3 regions of the Pseudarthrobacter sp. MM222 genome follow, and region 3 is predicted to be linked to each of the others. Evidence: riboswitches for the same ligand, from Rfam matches in the RefSeq annotation. Region 3 holds a riboswitch; each other region holds the start of a gene.
What was found. Region 3 has a riboswitch for thiamine pyrophosphate ahead of thiO (glycine oxidase ThiO). Riboswitches for the same ligand answer to the same signal wherever they lie in the genome.
Positions count from the first base shown of each region.

Region 1: another riboswitch for thiamine pyrophosphate. It lies ahead of OM977_RS18450 (ECF transporter S component); the one in region 3 lies ahead of thiO (glycine oxidase ThiO).
Region 2: another riboswitch for thiamine pyrophosphate. It lies ahead of OM977_RS11835 (bifunctional hydroxymethylpyrimidine kinase/phosphomethylpyrimidine kinase); the one in region 3 lies ahead of thiO (glycine oxidase ThiO).

Region 1 covers NZ_OX352321.1:4,021,386-4,027,835, reverse strand. Annotated here, with positions in the region: gene OM977_RS18475 (Na+/H+ antiporter subunit D) at 1-1,175, shown strand, start outside; gene OM977_RS18470 (Na+/H+ antiporter subunit E) at 1,172-1,717, shown strand; gene OM977_RS18465 (monovalent cation/H+ antiporter complex subunit F) at 1,714-1,992, shown strand; gene mnhG (monovalent cation/H(+) antiporter subunit G) at 1,982-2,398, shown strand; gene OM977_RS18455 (DUF4235 domain-containing protein) at 2,456-2,719, opposite strand; TPP riboswitch at 2,908-3,046, shown strand; gene OM977_RS18450 (ECF transporter S component) at 3,114-3,746, shown strand; gene OM977_RS18445 (ABC transporter ATP-binding protein) at 3,790-5,451, shown strand; gene OM977_RS18440 (energy-coupling factor transporter transmembrane component T family protein) at 5,448-6,251, shown strand; gene OM977_RS18435 (UDP-N-acetylglucosamine 1-carboxyvinyltransferase) at 6,384-6,450, shown strand, end outside.
Region 2 covers NZ_OX352321.1:2,595,773-2,602,222, forward strand. Annotated here, with positions in the region: gene obgE (GTPase ObgE) at 1-295, opposite strand, end outside; gene rpmA (50S ribosomal protein L27) at 412-675, opposite strand; gene rplU (50S ribosomal protein L21) at 737-1,045, opposite strand; gene OM977_RS11835 (bifunctional hydroxymethylpyrimidine kinase/phosphomethylpyrimidine kinase) at 1,391-3,031, opposite strand; TPP riboswitch at 3,014-3,111, opposite strand; gene OM977_RS11840 (Rne/Rng family ribonuclease) at 3,229-6,450, opposite strand, start outside.
Region 3 covers NZ_OX352321.1:3,114,498-3,120,947, reverse strand. Annotated here, with positions in the region: gene OM977_RS14190 (RNB domain-containing ribonuclease) at 1-1,346, opposite strand, end outside; gene OM977_RS14185 (ferritin-like domain-containing protein) at 1,388-2,059, shown strand; gene thiE (thiamine phosphate synthase) at 2,085-2,780, opposite strand; TPP riboswitch at 2,806-2,943, shown strand; gene thiO (glycine oxidase ThiO) at 2,937-4,274, shown strand; gene thiS (sulfur carrier protein ThiS) at 4,271-4,507, shown strand; gene OM977_RS14165 (thiazole synthase) at 4,513-5,331, shown strand; gene OM977_RS14160 (4a-hydroxytetrahydrobiopterin dehydratase) at 5,380-6,120, shown strand; gene OM977_RS14155 (hypothetical protein) at 6,098-6,400, opposite strand; gene OM977_RS14150 (DUF3107 domain-containing protein) at 6,404-6,450, opposite strand, start outside.

The sequences.
Region 1 (6,450 bases), 910 kb from region 3:
GCGGGACCGGGCCGCGGATCCGGGCGGGGGTGACCTACGTGGTGGTCTCGGTGGTCTCCTCCGTGCTCTTCCTGATCGCGATCGCGATGGTCTACGGCGCCACCGGAACCATCAACATGGCAGACCTCGCCATCAAGCTCGCCGACCTTGACCCGGGCACGCGGAACCTGCTGCACGTCATGCTGCTCGTCGCCTTCGGCATCAAGGCCGCCGTCTTCCCGCTGTCCTTCTGGCTCCCCGACTCCTATCCGACGGCGCCGGCCCCCGTCACCGCGGTGTTCGCGGGGCTGCTGACCAAGGTGGGCGTCTACGCGATGGTCCGCACCGAAACCCTGCTCTTCCCCGGGGACACGCTCAATACGCCGCTGATGGTCGCGGCCTTACTGACCATGGTGGTCGGAATTTTGGGTGCCCTCGCCCAGAGCGACATCAAGCGACTTCTGTCCTTCACCCTGGTCAGCCACATTGGCTACATGGTCTTCGGGCTCGCGATGTCCTCCGTGGCCGGCCTGGCGGCGGCCGTCTTCTACGTGGCCCACCACATCACCATCCAGACGAGCCTGTTCCTGGTTACGGGCCTGATCGAACGCCGGGGCGGAAGTTCCTCCATGGACCGCGTCGCGGGCCTGGCCAAGCTCTCCCCGGTGCTGGCCGTGCTGTTCTTCATTCCGGCTATGAATCTGGCGGGGATTCCCCCGTTCTCCGGCTTCCTCGGCAAGCTCGGGCTGCTGCAGGCCGGTGTCCAGCTGGGTACCCCGCTGGCCTACGCCCTGGTGATCGGGGGAGTGCTGACCAGCTTGCTGACACTGCTGGCGATCGCAAGGGTTTGGAACCGTGCCTTCTGGCGGAAGCCCGAGGACGCCGAATATCCCGACCCGGTACTGCTGGCCTCCCCCGAGGACTCGGCCACCGGCGACCGGGGCGGCAAGACCAACGTCACCCTGCTGCCGCGGACCATGGTGGGCTCCACCCTGGGGCTGGTGGTCTTCGGCGTGGCGCTGACCGTGTTCGCCGGTCCGCTGTTCCGGGTGGCGGACCAGTCCGCCGAGGAGATGCTGGACCGCACCGGCTACATCCACGCGGTCCTCGGCGGGGACGCCCCGGTTCCGCCCCTGGCCCAACCCGCGCCGCAGCCCGACCAGGCGCAACCGGCTTTGCAAGGCGGCCAGAAATGAGCCGGAAACGGATTTCCCTGCGCCAGGAGCTTCCGCTGCTGGTCTGGCTGGTGATCGTCTGGGGTGCCCTCTGGCAGGATTTCAGTCCCGGCAACCTGCTGTTCGGCGCCCTCATCGCAATCGTGGTGGCCAGGCTGTTTTATCTGCCGCCGGTGGAGCTGGGCGGGCGCTTCAACGTACTGCGCGCCGTTCCCTTTGCCCTGACCTTCCTGGCCAAGGTCGTGGCGGCGAGCTTCCAGGTGCTGTACCTGGCGGTGGCCAAGGGGCCGAAGGTGATCAGCGCCGTCGTCGCTGTCCCGCTGCGGAGCCATTCGGACCTGCTGGTGACCGCGACCGGGCACGTGCTCTCACTGATTCCGGGTTCGCTGGTGGTTGAGGTGGACAGGTCCACCTCAACGCTCTACGTCCACGGCGTCAACGTCCGCAACCCCGAGGACGCCGCCCGGCTGCGCAAGGAGGTCCGGGACACCGAGGCCGGGCTGATCCGGATCATGGGCACCAGGGATGAACTGTCCGCACTGAAGCAGGAGGTGGGCGCATGATGCAGCTCGTCCTGACCGTGACCGCCGTCGTGCTGTCCTTGGCCGCCGCCGGTGCGATCATCCGGATCGCGAGGGGCCCGTCGCTGCTGGACCGGGTGCTGGCCGCCGACGTGCTGCTGGCCATCGTGGGCGCGGCGCTGTGCATCGACATGGCGGTGAACCGGCACCTCAACAACCTCATGCTGCTCGTTGCAGTATCCATCATCGGGTTCATCGGTTCGGTCACCGTTGCCCGGTTCGTCGCCGACCGGCGGGAGCAAGCCCGTGAATCCTGAAGCATTCTCCGGCGACGCCGTGATCGACGCCGTCTCGGCGGTGTTCATGGTGGTGGGCGCCCTGATGTCGCTCGGCGCGGCCATCGGCCTGCTGCGGTTCCCCGACCTCATGAGCAGGATGCATGCGGCGACGAAGCCGCAGGTACTGGGGCTGTTCCTGCTGCTTTGCGCGGTGGGGCTTCAGATGCGCACCTGGTGGGTCTGGCCCGTCCTGGTGGTCGCCTGGATCTTCCAGCTGCTCACCGTTCCGGTGTCCGCGCACATGGTGGGGCGGGCCGGGTACCGCACCAAGCACCTCCACCGGGAGCTGCTCAGCGCAGATGAGCTTGAGGCCGTGGTGCAGCAGGCGGCGGGCGCGAGCGGATTTTCGGACGACAGCGACGACGAGGCGAGCCGCCGCCGGTAACGGGCTCCGGCAGCGGCGCCGGTGACGGGTGCCGCCGGCGTCTGCCCGCGCTCCGGCCTAGACGATGTCCTGGGACTTGGCGAAACGGGTGATCGCGCGCTGGGTGCCGCGGTTGGCGAGGACCTGGATGATGGCGCTGACCGAGGCGGAGACCAGTGCGAAGGTCAGGGCCGAACGCAGGGTGGTGGGGATGTCGTCGTCGTGGCCCTTCGGCGGCTTGTTGCCGGTGGACTTCTCCCAGACGGTGTCGACGATCTTGGTACCGACAAACCCGGCGAGCAGGCTTATGCCGGTGCCGAGCAGCTTGATGAAGATGTTCATTCTTCGGACTCCTTCGGGGAGGGAACGGGGCTTCCCCTAGCCTAGCGTCCCGTCCCTGACGGGAGGACCGACGGTACGGGCCCGCTCCGGCGGAGCATCTCCGCCTGAGGGCCAGCGTGAATGTGACACCCGCCCAAAGGAAACCCCGCCGGGCGGGTGTAAACTGACACCGCCCACAAGGGTGATCTTAAATACGACAGGGGAGCGCCGCCGTCGGCAGCTGGAGGAATCCAGGGACCATCGGTGGGCGCTGAGAGTGCGGACAGCCGCAGACCCTCGAACCTGATCCGGTTAGTACCGGCGCAAGGGAGTCGAGTTCTCAGAATGCACGGCGGGGTGGCGGAAGCCGCGGCCGGCCGGTGCATTCTCCCCTCCTGTTCCTCAGGAGGACGACATGACTGATATTTCTGCCAAGCAGGGCCTGGCCCGGCGCAGCTACAACTGGCGCGTAGTGGACATTGTGGTGGCCGCCTTGATTGCGGTCGCCGGAGGCATCATCTTCTGGGCCTGGTCCCAGGGTGCCAACCTGATTTCCGCCCCGGTCAACGCGCTGTATCCGCCGCTGACGGGGCTCTACGCCGGCGGCTGGATGATTCCCGCCGTACTGGGCATGCTCATCATCCGCAAGCCGGGCGCGGCCCTCTTCTGCGAAACCGTAGCGGCCACCGGCGAGCTGATCATGGGGTCCCAGTACGGCACGACGGTGCTGATCTCCGGCGTCCTGCAGGGGCTCGGCGCGGAGCTCGTGTTCGCCGCCCTGGTCTACAAGAAGTTCAATCTGCCGGTGGCGTTGCTGGCCGGTGCCGGTGCGGGCCTCTTCTGCGGCCTCAATGACTCGTTCCTGCCGTGGGGCTGGAACATCGCTTACGCCGGCGGCGACAAACTCGCCTACATCATCTTCACCGCCGTCTCCGGTGCCGTGATCGCCGGCGGTCTGTCCTGGCTCGCCACCCGGGGACTGGCGAAGACCGGGGTACTGAGTTCCTTCGCCTCGCGCAAGGCCGCCACGGAGCCCGTGTTCTCCTGAAGACCGCACCGCTGACAGAATTCCCGACGACGGGCCACCGCGCATGAGCGCAACCAACTCCGTCCGCCCCGCCCAGGTCACGGCACGTGGCTGGGGCTGGCGGCACGCTGGAAGGTCCCGGCCCGCGGTCAACGGGCTGGACCTGGACATCAGCCCCGGGGAGCGGGTGCTGCTGCTGGGGCCCTCGGGCTCGGGCAAATCGACGCTGCTCCACGCCCTGGCGGGGGTCCTCGGCGACAACACCGCCGGCGACAATTCCGCCGGGGCCACCCCGGAGGATTCCGATGAGACCGGCACGCTGCTGATCGACGGCGCCTCACCGCGGGCGCAGCGGGGCCGGGCCGGGCTTGTCCAACAGGACCCGGAAACCCAGGTGGTGCTCTCCCGGCTTGGCGATGATGTCGCGTTCGGCGCGGAAAACCTGTCGGTGCCCGCGGCCGAGATCTGGGTCCGGGTGAGGGAAGCGCTCGACGACGTCGGACTGGGCCACCTGCCGCTGAACCATCCGACTTCGGCCCTGTCCGGCGGGCAGAAGCAGCGTTTGGCCCTCGCCGGGATCCTGGCCATGCGCCCGGGGCTGATCCTGCTGGACGAACCCACCGCCAACCTCGACCCGGCCGGCGTCCTGGAAGTACGGGACGCCGTGGGCCGGTGCCTGGACAAAACCGGGGCCACCCTCGTGGTCGTGGAGCACCGGGTCTCCGTGTGGAAAGACCTCGTGGACCGGATTGTGGTCCTCCAGCCCGGCAGCGCGACCGAACCGGCCGTGCTGATCGACGGTCCGCCGGACAGGGTCCTGGCGCAGGCACGGGACATGCTCACCGCCGCGGGCGTCTGGGTCCCCGGCTACGTACCGCAAACGCGGGCCCGTACGGCGCCGGCAGTCCCGGCGGGGGCCACGTCAACCGCCCCGCCCGGCGGACACCCGCCCGGCGGGCACCCGCCCGGCGGACACGGGGCCGGGGGACACAGGCCCGGGACGCTGCTGATGGCAGCCGAGAACCTGGCCGTCTCCCGCGAACGCGGCCGCCGTTCGGGGCTGCGCGGGGGCTTCCGCACCATCCCGCCCCTAGCCGTGCAGTCCGGCATCACCGCCCGGGTCCGCGCCGGCGAAGCCCTGACCATCACGGGCCCCAACGGCTCGGGGAAGTCGACCTTCGCCCTGACCTTGGCGGGCCTGCTGGCGCCGGTCTCCGGGGCCGTTTCCGCCACGCTGGAGCTGAGCGACGGTGCGGGGATCGATCCCTACAAGTGGAAGGCGCAGCAGCTGATTGCCCGGATCGGAACGGTCTTCCAGGAACCGGAGCACCAGTTCGTCACCGGCCGGGTCCTCGACGAGTTGCTGTTCGGCCCCCGGCACCTGGGGCGCGGGGAAGAACGGGTGGACGAGCTGCTGGAGCGGCTGCGGCTGACCGAACTGGTGGACGCCAACCCCTACACGCTCTCCGGCGGCGAAAAACGCCGGCTCTCGGTGGCCACCGTGCTCGCGGCCCATCCGCAGGTGCTGGTGCTGGACGAGCCCACCTTCGGCCAGGATGCCAACACCTGGTCCGAACTCGCCTCCTTCCTCTCCGAACTCCTCGACGCCGGCACCGCCGTTGTGTCCGTCACGCACGACGCGGAATTCAGTGCCGTGCTCGGCGGCACCGAACTCAGCCTCAACACCCCGGACCGCCGGGGCACGGATCCGGTGAAGGCGCCATGAGGGATGCTTTGAGCCTGCGCGGCAACCATGCGCTGCTGACCCGGGCGAACCCTCTGGCCAAGTTCGCGGCCGTCGTCCTGATCACGCTGGTGCTGGCGCTGTCCATTGACTGGGTTTCCGCCTCGGTGGCGCTGGCCTGCGAGGTGGCTCTGTTCCCGCTCGCAGGGCTCAGCCTGGCGCTGCTGTGGCAACGCGGCTGGCCGCTGGTCCTGGCGGCGGCACTGGGCGGCTGGAGCACCGCCATCCTGGCGCCGGACAGCGGCCGGATACTGCTCGACGCCGGTATCTGGTCCATCAGCGAAGGTTCCCTTGAACTCGGGCTGGGGTTCCTGCTCCGCGGGCTGGCGATCGCGCTGCCCGCGGTTCTGCTGATGAGCTGCACGGACCCCACGGACCTGGCCGACGCGCTGGCGCAGAACGCGAAACTGCCGCACCGCTTCGTCCTGGGCACGCTGGCCGCGATGCGGCTTGTCGGGATCATGGCCGAGGAATGGCAGACCATCGGGATGGCGCGGCGCGCCCGCGGTGTGGGCTCGCGGGGCAACCCCTACCAGCGCCTCCGCTCCACGCTCGGGCAGAGCTTCGGCCTCCTTGTGCAGGCCATCCGACGCGCCTCCCGGCTGGCTGTCACCATGGAAGCACGCGGCTTCGGCGGCGCCGAACGGACCTGGGCCCGGCCCTCGACCTTCAGCGGCATGGACCTGTGGGTGCTGCTGGGCGGTGCCGGGATCGCCGCGGGCGCCGTGACCGCGGCCTTGGCGGCCGGGACTTGGAACCTCGTCTTCCTTACTCCGCAGTAGCCAGCATCCGGCCCTCTCCGCCGGACACGGTGCGTCGCTTGTTTATCGCACAGCATGGATATTCCTGTGAGCTAATCCGCACTTCTGCGGCATCTGCCTACCTTGATAGCTCATCCGTGATATTTTTTGGGTATGACTCAAGAAACTGCTGAACACGTAGGCGCCCTCCTGCGGGATGCCCGCGGCCAGAAGGGCTGGA
Region 2 (6,450 bases), 520 kb from region 3:
ACTTCACCACGGTGCCCTCGGGCACCGGGAGGATGAGGGTTTCGCCGTTCTTGCCGCCGCGCCAGTCGCCCATGCCGGGTCCGCCGTTGGTGGCGTGCCGGTGCGGGGCGTGGTGGTAGTCGAGCAGGGTGGTGGTCTGCGGGTCAACACGGAGGATGACGTCGCCGCCGTTGCCGCCGTTGCCGCCGTCGGGACCGCCCAGTGGCTTGAACTTCTCGCGGTGGACGGAGACACAGCCGTGGCCGCCGGTACCGCCGGATACGTGCAGTACTACCCGGTCTACAAAGCTCGCCACGTGGATCTCCTCAGTGCTGTTCCCTGGACCCGCAATGGGGCCCAAGATGATTGTAATGCGGAAAAACACCGGTGGAGCGGACCAAATGGCCCGCTCCACCGATTTAGAACTTGTTGTTACTCTGCAGCTGCAGCAGCCACGATGTTCACAACGCGACGACCACGGCGGGTGCCGAACTCGACTGCACCGGGGGTCAGGGCGAACAGGGTGTCGTCCCCGCCACGGCCAACGCCGGCGCCCGGGTGGAAGTGGGTGCCGCGCTGGCGGACGATGATCTCGCCTGCGGAAACGACCTGGCCACCGAAGCGCTTCACGCCGAGGTACTGGGCGTTGGAGTCACGACCGTTGCGAGTGGAACTCGCGCCTTTTTTATGTGCCATTTGAAATGCCTGCCTTCAAAAATTCTGGGGAATCTGCTGGAACCTGAACAGTAACGAAGAGTTACTTGATACCGGTGATCTTGACCTTGGTCAATTCCTGACGGTGACCCTGGCGCTTCTTGTAACCGGTCTTGTTCTTGAACTTCTGGATGACGATCTTCGGACCACGAAGGTCTTCGAGGATCTCAGCCGTAACCGTTACCTTGGCCAGGTCCGCAGCAGCAGAGGTGATCTTGTCACCGTCTACCAGGAGCAGTGCGGGCAACTCAAAGGTGCTGCCGGCTCCACCGGGGACGCGGTTCAGGGTAACGAAGTCTCCAACGGAAACCTTCTCTTGGCGGCCGCCTGCGCGGACAATCGCGTACACCACTGGGGAACTCACTTCTCTCGACGTTTATTACTAGATTTGCGTGCGGAACCTGGTCCAAGTTGTTTGGCTGGCTCACGCTGTGCCTCAACGCCGGTGGGTTTCCCGGGGGAACCCATGAGCTATCCCGTGGTCAAATCCGAAATCGGATTGTCCTCAAGGTCATAACCCAAGTGTTGGCGTAAGCACCGAAGATCTAGACTACGCTAATTTTGCCTTCGGCCGCAAACGAGGCTGGCTCCGGCGGGCCATGCGTGGTGGACTTCACTCCATCAAGAACAGAGCGATCCTGCAACGACTTCCGGAACCGTGCCCCACCATCGTACAGGCTGGCCGGGCCCCCGCCGGTCAAGCATGCAGTCTCGGCGCGTCGAAGAAGGCGACTTCGTAACGGGCCGACTGCCGGAAAGCCAGCTCCATGGCGTCCCGTTCGCCGGCCGAGGCGCGGCGCGCCGCGTCATCCGTGATGCCGATGGCCTGCCGCGTGGCCGCGGCGAAGTCCTCGTCGGCATAGGTCCGCAGCCAGTCGGCGTAGGGGTGCGCTGCGGCGGCGCCGGCCGCCAGAAACTTCCCGTGGAGTTCCGCGCCGACCTCGGCGTAGAGCCAGAAGCACGGCAGGGCGGCCGCGACCAGCACCCCGTAGCTGCCGGCGACGGAGGACGCCAGCAGGTGGTCCACATAGGACTTCGTCACCGGGCCGAGAGTTCCCTCCACGGTCCGGGTGCTGAGCCAGCTCCGGTGCAGCTCGGATTCGACTTCCAGGCACTGCTGCGCGGAGCGGGCCCAGAAGAGCTGTTCGGCTTCGGAGGGTGCGAGTGCGGCCGCCCGCGCCAGCACCCGCGAGTAGCCATTGAGGTAGAGGGCGTCCTGGGCCAGATAGTAGGCGAACTCCCGCTCGGGGAGCGTGCCGTCCGCCAGCCCCCGAATGAAGTCCAGGCCGTAGATCTCGTCGAGGTCCTGCGCCGCGCCCGCCCCGAGGGCAGCGACGAACTCGCCCTTGGCCGGAACCCGGGTGTCCGCGGGACCCTGATCGAGGCGGTGGCCCGCGGTCAGGTGCTGGACGTGGTGGAAATGGTGCACCGGGCCGTTGCCGGTGCCGACATCCAGGTGCTCCGAGTCGCGCAGCGCACCTTCGAGCCAGGGCTTGACCTCGCGCAGCGCGGCTTCCCAGTCCCCCACGCGGGCCTGCACTGTTGCCAGCGCCGAGGACAGCGAGCATCCGGTGCCGTGGCTGTTGCTTGTGGGAACGCGTCGGCCCTGCACCACGACTGTCTCCTGGCCCAGCAATCCCCCGGTGTTGACGAGCGCATCCGGGCAGCCGCCGCCGGCCTCACTGCCCGCGCCGGCCTCACTGCCCGCGCCGGATTCGCTGCCGGCGCCGCCGTCGAGATGACCGCCCTTCACCAGGACCGTGGTGCCGGTCTGGGCGGCGAGCCGTTTGCCCTGAGCCAGGGCCTCGGCCCAGTCGGCCGCGACCGGCTCCCGGAGCAGCAGGGCGAGTTCCGCGAGGTTGGGCGTGACGAGGTCCGCGAGGGGAAGAAGCGCGTGCAGGGCGGCCTCGGCTGTCTCGGCGAGCAGCCGGTCCCCGCTGGTGGCCACCATGACGGGGTCCAGGACGACGATGCCGGGACGGGCCTGCTCCAGCCAGCGTCGGACGGCATCGATCACGGAGGCGTCGCCGAGCATGCCGATTTTGACGGCGTCGATGCCGATGTCCGCGCTCACGGCGTCCAGCTGGGCCGTCAGGAAGGCGGCCGGTGGAACATGGACGGCCTGGACGCCGCGGGTGTTCTGGGCCGTGAGGGCGGTGATCGCGGCCATGCCGTACCCGCCATGGGCGGCAATGCTTTTCAGGTCCGCCTGGATGCCCGCGCCGCCGGACGGGTCGGAACCGGCGATGGCCAGCACCCGGGGAATCCGTGGCGGGGCGGTGCGCGGAGCGGGGGGCAGAAATGCGGATGGAAGGACAGCTGTTGCCACGAGAGACATCCCTTCGCCGGTGCTAACCGGACAGGTTCAACGGGTCTGGATCTCAGCCGGCTCGTTGCGCGGCACCCCGTGTCAGTGCTCCAGCCTAGCCGCACTGCTTAACGGACGGCGGGTGCGGCCCGAACCTCGGCGAATTGCTACGCCGGGTCCGGACCGCACCCGCGGCCATACTGGATTATTTTGGTGGGGCTCCGGGGCTACAGCTCCGACGCCGGCACGCCGACACCGAGGATGATCGGTTCGTTCGACGCGGCCGGCTTTGCCGCTGCCTGGTCCGGGGAGGGCGCCTTTGCCTCGTGCACGGCTCCGGCCGCGGCCGTTGCGGCACGCTGCTCGGCTGCCTCGCGGTGTTCAATGGACGTCTCGTTGGCTGCACCCTGGGCGCGGCTGGCGCTCCGGTTGCGGCGCACGCGGCGGCCCCGGGAGGTACCAGTTTCGACGTCGGCCCTCGCCGGCGCCTGAGCCTGCGCTGGCTCCGATGCCTGAGCCTGCGCCTCGGCCGGCGCCGAGCTCGTGGACACCTGCCCGGCGGCGGGCTTGCTCTCCTCGGCGTCGCCAAGGTGGGCGAAAGCCTCCGTCAGCAGGTCAAGGGTCAGTGCGGGTGCGGTCCCCTCGTCGGCGTGCTCGACGTACGGCAGCACCACCTGCTCGCCGCCGAAGGTCAGCACAGCAGCGGGACGTCCGGCTGCTTCCTCAGTGGCGGCCAGCTGCCGGGCCGTCTCGACGACGGCCTGGCGGGTCTCCGCCTGGCGGGTGCCGGCGTCGTGCGCGGTTGCCGCTTCCCCCTCGTGCAGGTGGGCAGCGTGCGCGGCGGCGGCGATGTTCGCCAGGGCAGCCCGGGTGGCCTCCGCCTTGGCGTGGCGCTCGGCCTCGGTGGGCTCGGGGTGGAGGGCTGCCGGTGCCGACGGAGCGGACTCCGGCCCGCCCTGAGCTCCCTTGCCGCGGCGGCGGCCCTTGCGCTCCGTGCGGGCAGCGGGCTGGTTCTCGGTCCGCGGGACGTGGTGTTCCGCGGCGACGACGTTGGCGCGGCGGTGCTCCACGGGCTCGTCGTGCGTGACGATGCCGCGGCCGGCGCAGGTTTCGCACTGCTCGCCAAAGACTTCCAGCAGCCCGGTACCCATCCGCTTGCGGGTCATCTGTACCAGCCCGAGCGAGGTCACTTCGGCCACCTGGTGCTTGGTCCGGTCACGGCCGAGGCACTCCACCATGCGGCGCAGCACGAGGTCGCGGTTTGACTCCAGCACCATGTCGATGAAGTCGATCACGATGATGCCGCCGATGTCGCGGAGCCGGAGCTGCCGGACGACTTCCTCGGCCGCTTCCAGGTTGTTCTTGGTGACGGTTTCCTCGAGGTTGCCGCCGCTGCCGGTGAATTTGCCGGTGTTGACGTCCACCACGGTCATGGCTTCGGTGCGGTCGATCACCAGGGATCCGCCGGACGGCAGGAAAACCTTGCGGTCCAGTGCCTTGTGGATCTGCTCGTCGATCCGCCAGGCCGCGAAGATGTCCGTGTCCTTGGTCCACTTCTCGAGCCGGCCAACAAGGTCCGGAGCCACGTAGGTGACGTAGGCCTCGATGGTGTCCCAGGCTTCCTCGCCGGAGACGATCAGCTTGGAGAAGTCCTCGTTGAAGACGTCGCGGACCACCTTGATGGTCAGGTCAGGTTCGCCGTAGAGCAGCTCGGGGGCCAGGATCTTGGTCGACGTCGACTGGCTCTCGATGCCTTCCCACTGCGCGCGGAGCCGGTTGATGTCGTGGGTCAGCTCTTCCTCGGACGCGCCCTCGGCCGCGGTGCGGACAATCACACCGGCGTTTTCCGGCAGGCGGTCCTTGAGGATCCGCTTGAGGCGGTTGCGTTCGACGTCGGGCAGCTTGCGGGAGATGCCGGTCATGGATCCACCGGGCACGTACACCAGGTAGCGGCCGGGCAGGGAGATCTGGCTGGTGAGGCGGGCGCCCTTGTGGCCGACCGGGTCCTTGGTGACCTGGACCAGCACGGAGTCGCCGGACTTCAACGCGTTCTCGATCCGGCGCTGCTTGCCCTCAAGGTTGACGGCTTCCCAGTTGACTTCACCGGCGTAGAGCACAGCGTTGCGGCCGCGCCCGATGTCCACGAAGGCGGCTTCCATGGACGGCAGCACGTTCTGGACCTTGCCCAGGTAGACGTTGCCGATCAGGGAATCCTGCTGGGTCTTGGATACGAAGTGCTCGGCCAGGACCCCGTCTTCGAGGACGCCGATCTGGATTCTGTCGTCGCGCTGGCGGACGATCATCTGGCGGTCCACGGACTCACGGCGCGCCAGGAACTCGGCCTCGGTGATGACGGTGCGGCGGCGGCCGGTGTCGCGGGATTCGCGGCGGCGCTGCTTCTTGGCCTCGAGCCGGGTGGAGCCCTTCACGGAGGTGACGCGGTTGTTAACCGGCGCTTCGCTGATCGCCCGCGGAGCACGGACCCGGGTCACCGTGTTGGGCGGATCGTCGTCTCCCCCGCCGGTGAGCTCGAGGTCCTGGTCGCCACGGCGGCGGCGGCGGCGACGGCGCGAGGTCACACCGTCCTCAAGGGTGGCCTCGGTGCCTTCGTCTGCGTCCTCGGCGGACTCTTCCAAATCGGTCTCCGCTTCGCCGGTGCGGCTGCGTCCCCGCCGGCCGCGGCTGCGGCGACGCCGGCGGCTGCCGGCGTCCTCGCCCTCTTCGCCTTCTTCCTCTTCCGCCTCTTCGGGCGCGGCAGCGACCGCGGCCGGCACCGGGCGGACGACGGCGGTCAGGTCGGGGGCCTGGAAGATCATCGACGTGACGGCCCCCGGCTCAAGGAAGAGCGAGGAGGCCGCGGAGCGGGCGGCGGCGGCGGGCTCCTCGGGCGTTTCCACGGCGGGGGTTTCTTCGGGCGCGGAGGTTCCCGCGGCCGGAGTTTCTTCCGCCGCGGCGGTTTGTGCGGCCGGGGTTTTCTCGGACGCGGGGATTTCGGCGGGCGCTGCTGCTGCGGGTGCTGCGTCCGCGGCGGGCGTCTCCGCGGACGGCGTTTCGGCGGCGGGCATTGCGGCGGCGGGGGCCTCCGGTGCCGGCTCTGCTTCGGCCACCGGCGCGGCGGCCTTGGCCCGGCTGGCCCGGCGCCGGACGGGCTTCTCGGCGGCGGGGGCTACGGGAGCCTCGACGGCGGGAGCCTCGGCCTCGTCGGCGAAGGCCGGCAGGGGCTCGGGTGCCCCGACGACTTTGCGGGCGCGGGTCCGGCGGACGGGGGCCTTGGCCTTGGGTTCAACGGGAGTGGCGTCGCCCGCCGGGGCTTCAGTTGCCTCGGCCGGGACCACGGCGTCCGCGGCGGGCTCCGTGTCAGCCTTCGGGAGGGCCTTGCGGCGGGTTCGAACGGGCCGCTTCGGCGGTACTGCCGCCGCGGCTGCCTCTTCTGCTGTTTCGTCCGTCGT
Region 3 (6,450 bases):
GACGGCCCGTTGCCATTGCCGTTGCCGTTCCCGTTCTTCCCGTTGCCGTTCCTGGCCGGTTTGGAACCGGAGATGACGACGGCGTCGAACTCCTCGCCGATGTGGTTGCTCAGCAGCGCAGCCTCCACGGTATCGAGGGAGAGCCGCTCCAGCCTGGCGGCGAGCTGGTCCGAGGTCCCCATGATGGCGGGCAGCGAAGGCAGGGCCTCGCGGGCCCACGCCGGAACCTCCGTGCCGTTGCTGAGCGCCTCGCAGATCACCAGCACGAAGCGGTCGATCAGCCGGCGCAGGGGTGCGGTGGAGTGGGCATACGCCGCGCCGATGGCGGACTGGGTAGCGGCCTCCGGAACGCTTCCGTCGAAGGGCGTGTAGCCGGCGCCGCGGAACAGCATGCCGGCCGAGTGCACGATCGCCAGCTGCGGCGGATCTGTCGGGTCCAGGGTGCGCAGGTATTCGCCATAGCTCATCTCCCCGTCCCAGGGCTTGCCGAGGGCTCGGGTCTGGCGGTGAAAGTGCGCCAGCGAGTTCTCGTCCGGGGCGGGCATGGTGCGCAGGATGCCGACCTTGCCTGCGAGCATGATCCCGGCAGCGGCCATCCCGGTCATGAGCGAAATCTGGGCATTCCAGTCCTCCACCGGCAGCGGCGGGGCGGCGACGATCCGGTAGCCGCCGTCGGGCAGCTGTTCGATCTCCTGTTCCGGCATGTTCAGGCTGGCGCCGCCGCGGAGCCGCTCCAGCTCCACGCGCTTGATTCCGACTTCCTTGAGCAGCTGCAGCACGGGCCCCGCGGTACCGGCGTCGAGCTGCGCCTGGACACCCGGATAGCTGAGTTTGGCCCGGCTGCGGACCCGGGCCCGGCGCACCAGCACCGAGGAGACCTCGGCGTCGGCGTCGAGCTCGAATTCCCAGACGAAAGCGGCGCAAAGCTGACCGGCGAGCAGGCTGCCGGCCTCCTCACTGATGACCTCCGGATGCAGCGGAATCCGGCCGTCCGGGGTGTAGAAGGTCTGGCCGCGTCGGCGGGTTTCGGCGTCGAGCACTCCGCCGGGGGACACGAAGGAGGGGACGTCCGCGATGGCGTAATGCAGTTGGTAGCCCGTGCCGGCGCGGGAAATGTGGAGAGCCTGGTCAAGGTCCGTGGAGGACTCCGGATCGATGGTCACGAAGTCGATATGGGTGAAATCAAGCTCCGGCAGTTCGTGCCCGGCCACGGCTTCCTTGGCTTCGCGCAGGACGTCCTCCGGGAACGGTCCGGGCAGCTCCAGCGTGGTGCGCAGCGCGTGCAGCGCCAGGGCAAGTTGGTTCTCCTGCCGGTGGATGCTGGGGGTCAGGCGATGATGGGACACGAAAATCAGGTTAGCCCGAATTGCGCCATTAGTCTTGGATCATGAGCACATCGCCGGCTGATCCTGCCCGTTACAACAGCTTTCTGATGGATCTGCTCGGCGTGATGGCCTACGGGGAGCTGTCAGCCTTCGAACGGCTCTCCTCCGATGCCCGTTATTCGCCCTCGCTGCACGATCGCGCCGTGCTGGGCAGGATCGCCGTGATCGAGTTCCAGCACTATGAACTGGTGAGCGCCCGGCTTGATGAAATGGGCCTGGACCCGGAGGTGGCCATGCTGCCCTTCCAGCCTTCCGTGGACCACTTCCACGAGCGCACCCGCCCGGCCGACTGGTTCGAGTCCCTCATGAAGGCGTACGTGATCGACACGGTCTCCGCGGATTTTTACCGCGCGGTGGCTCTGCACGTGGACGCCTCCACCCGCCTCCTGGTGGAACGGATCCAGGCCGATGAAGCGGCCACCGCGGTGCTGCGGGACCGGCTCAAGACGGCCCTTGCCGACGACCCGCGGCTGGCTTCCCGGCTGGCGCTGTGGGCGAGGCGGCTGCTGGGGGAGGCCCTGACGCAGGCCCGGCGGGTCAGCTTCGAGCACGCGTTCCTCGGCGGTCTGATCGGTGCGGACGAGGAGCGGTCCCGGGAAATGGTCCGGGAACTGACGGTGCAACTCGCCGCCAATCACTCGCAGCGGATGACGCAGCTGGGGCTGGCCGGCTAGCTTGCCGGGGCGGCCGCCGCTGCCGTCAGGCTTCCGCGGCGTCGAGGGCGGCCAGCAGGTCGCGGGCGGCGCCGGCGGGATCCTCAGCCTCGGTGATGGCCCGGACCACCACGATCCGGCGGGCACCGGCTTCCACCACCTGCTCCACGTTCCCCAGGTCGATGCCGCCGATCGCGAACCAGGGCACCACACCGTCCACCCTGCCGACGTCGGCAGCCTCGGCCCGGCGGATCGCTTCGGCGGCATACCGCACCAGCTCCAGCCCGACGGCGGCTCGGCCCGGCTTGGTGGGCGTGGCCCAGACGGGTCCCACGCAGAAGTAGTCGAGGCCGCTGCGGCCAGGCGATGCGAGGATCGCCGCGTCCACCTGGTCCGGGCTGTGCGTGGACAGCCCCACCACGGCATCCTTGCCGAGGAAGTGCCTGGCGGCCGCGAGCGGGATGTCCTTCTGGCCGACATGGAACACGGGCGCGCCCGACAGTGCGGCCAGATCCGCACGGTCGTTGACCGCCCAGAGCCGTCCGTGCCGGTGGGCCGACTGGTGCAGGATCTCGAGCAGCTCGAGTTCCTCGGCCGCCTCGAGGGACTTATCGCGCAGCTGGATGATGTCGACGCCGCCGGCAAAGGCGGCATCCACGAAGGCCTCAAAGTCGCCGCGGTCCCTGCGGGCATCGGTGCACAGGTACAGGCGGGCGGTGGTGTGGACGTCATCGCGGCTCATACCCCAAGCCTAGTTCCTCTAAACTGGGCCATACCGCGGGAGCCCGCTGCAAGGTCATGCGCCACTTGGCGTTTTCGGCCCTGCAGGGCTGAGAGGGCATCAGAGCCGACCGCTTGACCTGATCCGGTTAGTACCGGCGTAGGGAAGGAATCCGCCATGGGCACTCCAGCCGGTTTGAGGGATGCGCCCGCCGCGGCGCCGCATGACGGTCCCGCCGGGCAATATTACGACGTGGCCGTGATCGGCGGCGGCGTCGTCGGGCACGGTATCGCGTGGGAGGTGCGTCGCTCGGGCCGGACCGTGGCCCTGATCGACGACGCCCCCGGCACCGGCGCCAGCTGGGCTGCGGCCGGCATGCTGGCCCCGGTGAGTGAACTCCACTACCAGGAGGAGGACCTGCTGGAGCTGATGCTCGAGTCCTCCCGGTTGTGGCCCGACTTCGCGGCGCGGCTCCAGCCCGCAGCCGCGGAACCCACTGACAGCGGCGGTAACGGAGCAGCCACCGGGACCGGTTACCTCACGACGCCGACCCTCGCGGTGGGCGCCGATGCGGCCGACCGCCGGGCGCTCGCGGACCTCCGGAACGTGCAGCAGGCCTGCGGACTCTCGGTGGAGCCCCTTACCGTCCGCGAGGCCCGCCGACGCGAGCCACTGCTGAGCCCGGGCATTTCCTGCGCCTTCGACATTCCCGCCGACCACCAGGTGGACCCCCGGCTCCTGCTTGCCCGGATCGCGGCGCTGCTGGCAGCGGACAGCGGGAGCCATGCCGTGCAGCGCCGCGCCGCAGGGCTGCTCTGGCAGGACGGACGTGTCGCCGGCGTCAGGCTGGCCGGCGGAGCGCAAGTCCGCGCGGGGGAGACCATCGTGGCCAACGGTCTTGGCGCCGCCGGGCTCGGCGGGCTCCCGCCCGGACTTAGCCTGCCGCTGCGGCCGGTCCACGGCGACATCCTCCGGCTCCGGGTACCGGCCCGGCTGCGGCCGCTGCTGGGCTCCACCGTGCGGGGCCTGGTCCGCGGCGTGCCGGTCTACATCGTCCCGCGCCGGGACGGCACCGTGGTGATAGGAGCCACCCAGCGCGAAGACGCCCTCGCGGAACCGGCGGAATCCGGGGTGGGCGCGGTCTCCGCCGGAGGCGTGTACCAGCTGCTGCGGGATGCCCAGCAGCTGCTGCCCGCCGTCGCCGAACTGGAACTGCTGGAGGCCACCGCCCGGGCCCGGCCCGCGACGCCGGACAACGCCCCGCTGCTGGGCCGCGTTGCCGACCGGGCTGCCGGCCGCCCGGGCGACGTCGCGGGAATCATCGTCGCTACCGGATTCTTCCGGCACGGCATCCTTCTGACTCCCGTGGCCGCGCAGATCTGCCGGCAGCTGCTGGAGGGCACGGCGGACCCCCGCTGGAGCCGGTTCCGGCCGGACAGGTTCTCCGCCGGCGCTCCCGACCCAAGTCCCCAGCACCCAAGCCCCCACCCAGAGCGCAGCGAGGAAGCACTATGAAGATCAGACTCAACGGCACGGAGCACGCAGTCCCCGACGGCGCCTCCGTCAGCACCCTTGTCAGCCAGATCACCGGGCGGACGCTCGCCCCGAACGGGCAGGCAACCGACGGGCGGAAGCTCGGCGTCGCCGTAGCCCGCAACGCATGCGTGGTGCCCCGCAGCCAATGGCACGGCACGGCGCTCGCCGACGGGGACGACGTCGAGCTGGTTACGGCAGTACAGGGAGGTTGAGCAACATGGAAGCAACTACACGCGCCGCAACCCCGCCGGCATCGCCGGCAACCGGGGACGCGTTCGTCGTCGACGGCGTACGGCTGGGTTCCCGGCTGATCATGGGGACCGGCGGGGCGCCCAGCCTCGACGGCCTCGGGGCAGCCCTCGTGGCGTCCGGCACGGAGCTGACCACCGTGGCCATGCGCCGCTACTCTCCGGCGGAGGCCGGCTCCTTGTTCCAGTTGCTGGTGGATCACAACATCCGGGTACTGCCGAACACCGCGGGCTGCTTCACCGCCCGGGACGCCGTGCTGACCGCCGAACTGGCCCGCGAGGCCCTCGAAACGGACTGGGTGAAGCTGGAAGTCATCGCCGACGAGCACACCCTGCTGCCGGATGCCGTGGAACTCGTGGACGCCACCGAACAGCTCGTGGGACGCGGCTTCAAAGTGTTCGCGTACAGCAACGATGACCCGGTGCTGGCCCTGCGCCTGGAAAACCTTGGCGCCGTGGCCGTGATGCCCCTGGGCTCACCCATCGGCACCGGGCTGGGCATCCTCAACCCGCACAACATTGAACTGATCGTCTCGCGGGCCTCCGTGCCGGTGGTCCTGGACGCCGGCATCGGCACCGCCTCTGACGCGGCACTGGCCATGGAACTCGGCTGCGATGCCGTGCTGCTCGCCACCGCGGTGACCAGGGCACAGAATCCGGCGCAGATGGGTGAGGCCTTCAAGCATGCTGTCATCGCCGGTAGGCTGGCGAAAAGGGCCGGCAGGATCCCGCGCCGCGAGCACGCGCTGGCATCCTCGGCCATGGAAGGCCGGGCCGAGTTCCTGTAGGTCCGGCACAGCGCTGGAAAAACAGGTCCGGCCAGCAAAGGAGCCGTCATGGGAGCCACGGACAACGTCCTCAACCAGGACCAGGTCGACGCCGCCCTGGCCAGTCTTCCCGACTTCCGGTACCGCCTGGGCGGGCTGGTCACGGTCTACAAGGCGCCGACGTCGGCCGCGGCACTCGAGCTGATTGCGGGCCTGGGACGCCAGGCCGAAGAACAGGACCACCACCCGGACCTCGACTGGCGCTACAACCGGGTCTTTCTCCGGTATAGCTCGCACGACGCCGGCGGCCAGGTCACCCGCAAGGACGTTGAGGCCGCGGCGGCGGCCAGCGCGGCGGCCGCCGCATTGGGCGCCACCGCAGAGCCGGGGCTGTACCGCACCGTGGAGGTGGCCATCGATTCCGAGGATCCGGCGGCTGTCTCCGAGCTCTGGCGGCTGGCCCTGGGTTACCGCAAGGGCGGTAGCGGCGACCTCCGCGACCCGTACGGTCGCGGTCCGACCCTCTGGTTTCGGGAGACATCCACGCCGAACCCCAATCGCCTCCACCTCGATATCCACCGCAGCAGGGCCGAGTCGGGGCCGGTGCTGGAGAAGACGGCAGCCGCCGGGGCCTTAATGAACCGTGACCACGCACCCGCCTGGGTGGTGGTCACGGATGCGCAGGGGAACCGGCTGTGCCTCTGCACCGAAGAAGGCCACGGACCGGAGCTGCCGGAGGGCCTGAACGAGGCCAGGACGGCCCGCCGCGCCCGCCGGCGCAGTACACCTAGAGGCGCAGGATGGCGGTGAGGCGGGCAGTGTCGTGCTGTGTGCGGCGCCGGCCCAGGTACAGTGCCACGGCCACGGCGGCTGCCGTACCGATCACCATGGGCAGGACCCACGGAATCCAGGTCAGGCCGGGCTGGTAGCCCAGTCCCGCCGCCGTGAAAATAATCCAGCTCAGCATCCCCACGGCGGCCGCAACGCCTGCCGGCACGCTGATGCCGTACTTGGCGTGCCGCTTGTCGTTGGCCCAGACCACGAAGCCTGCGGCCACGGTCACCATCGCAACCACAATCAAGGACAGCATGAGCTAGAGGGCGCCGAAACCGACGCGGCGTACTTCTTCGGCGCCGATTT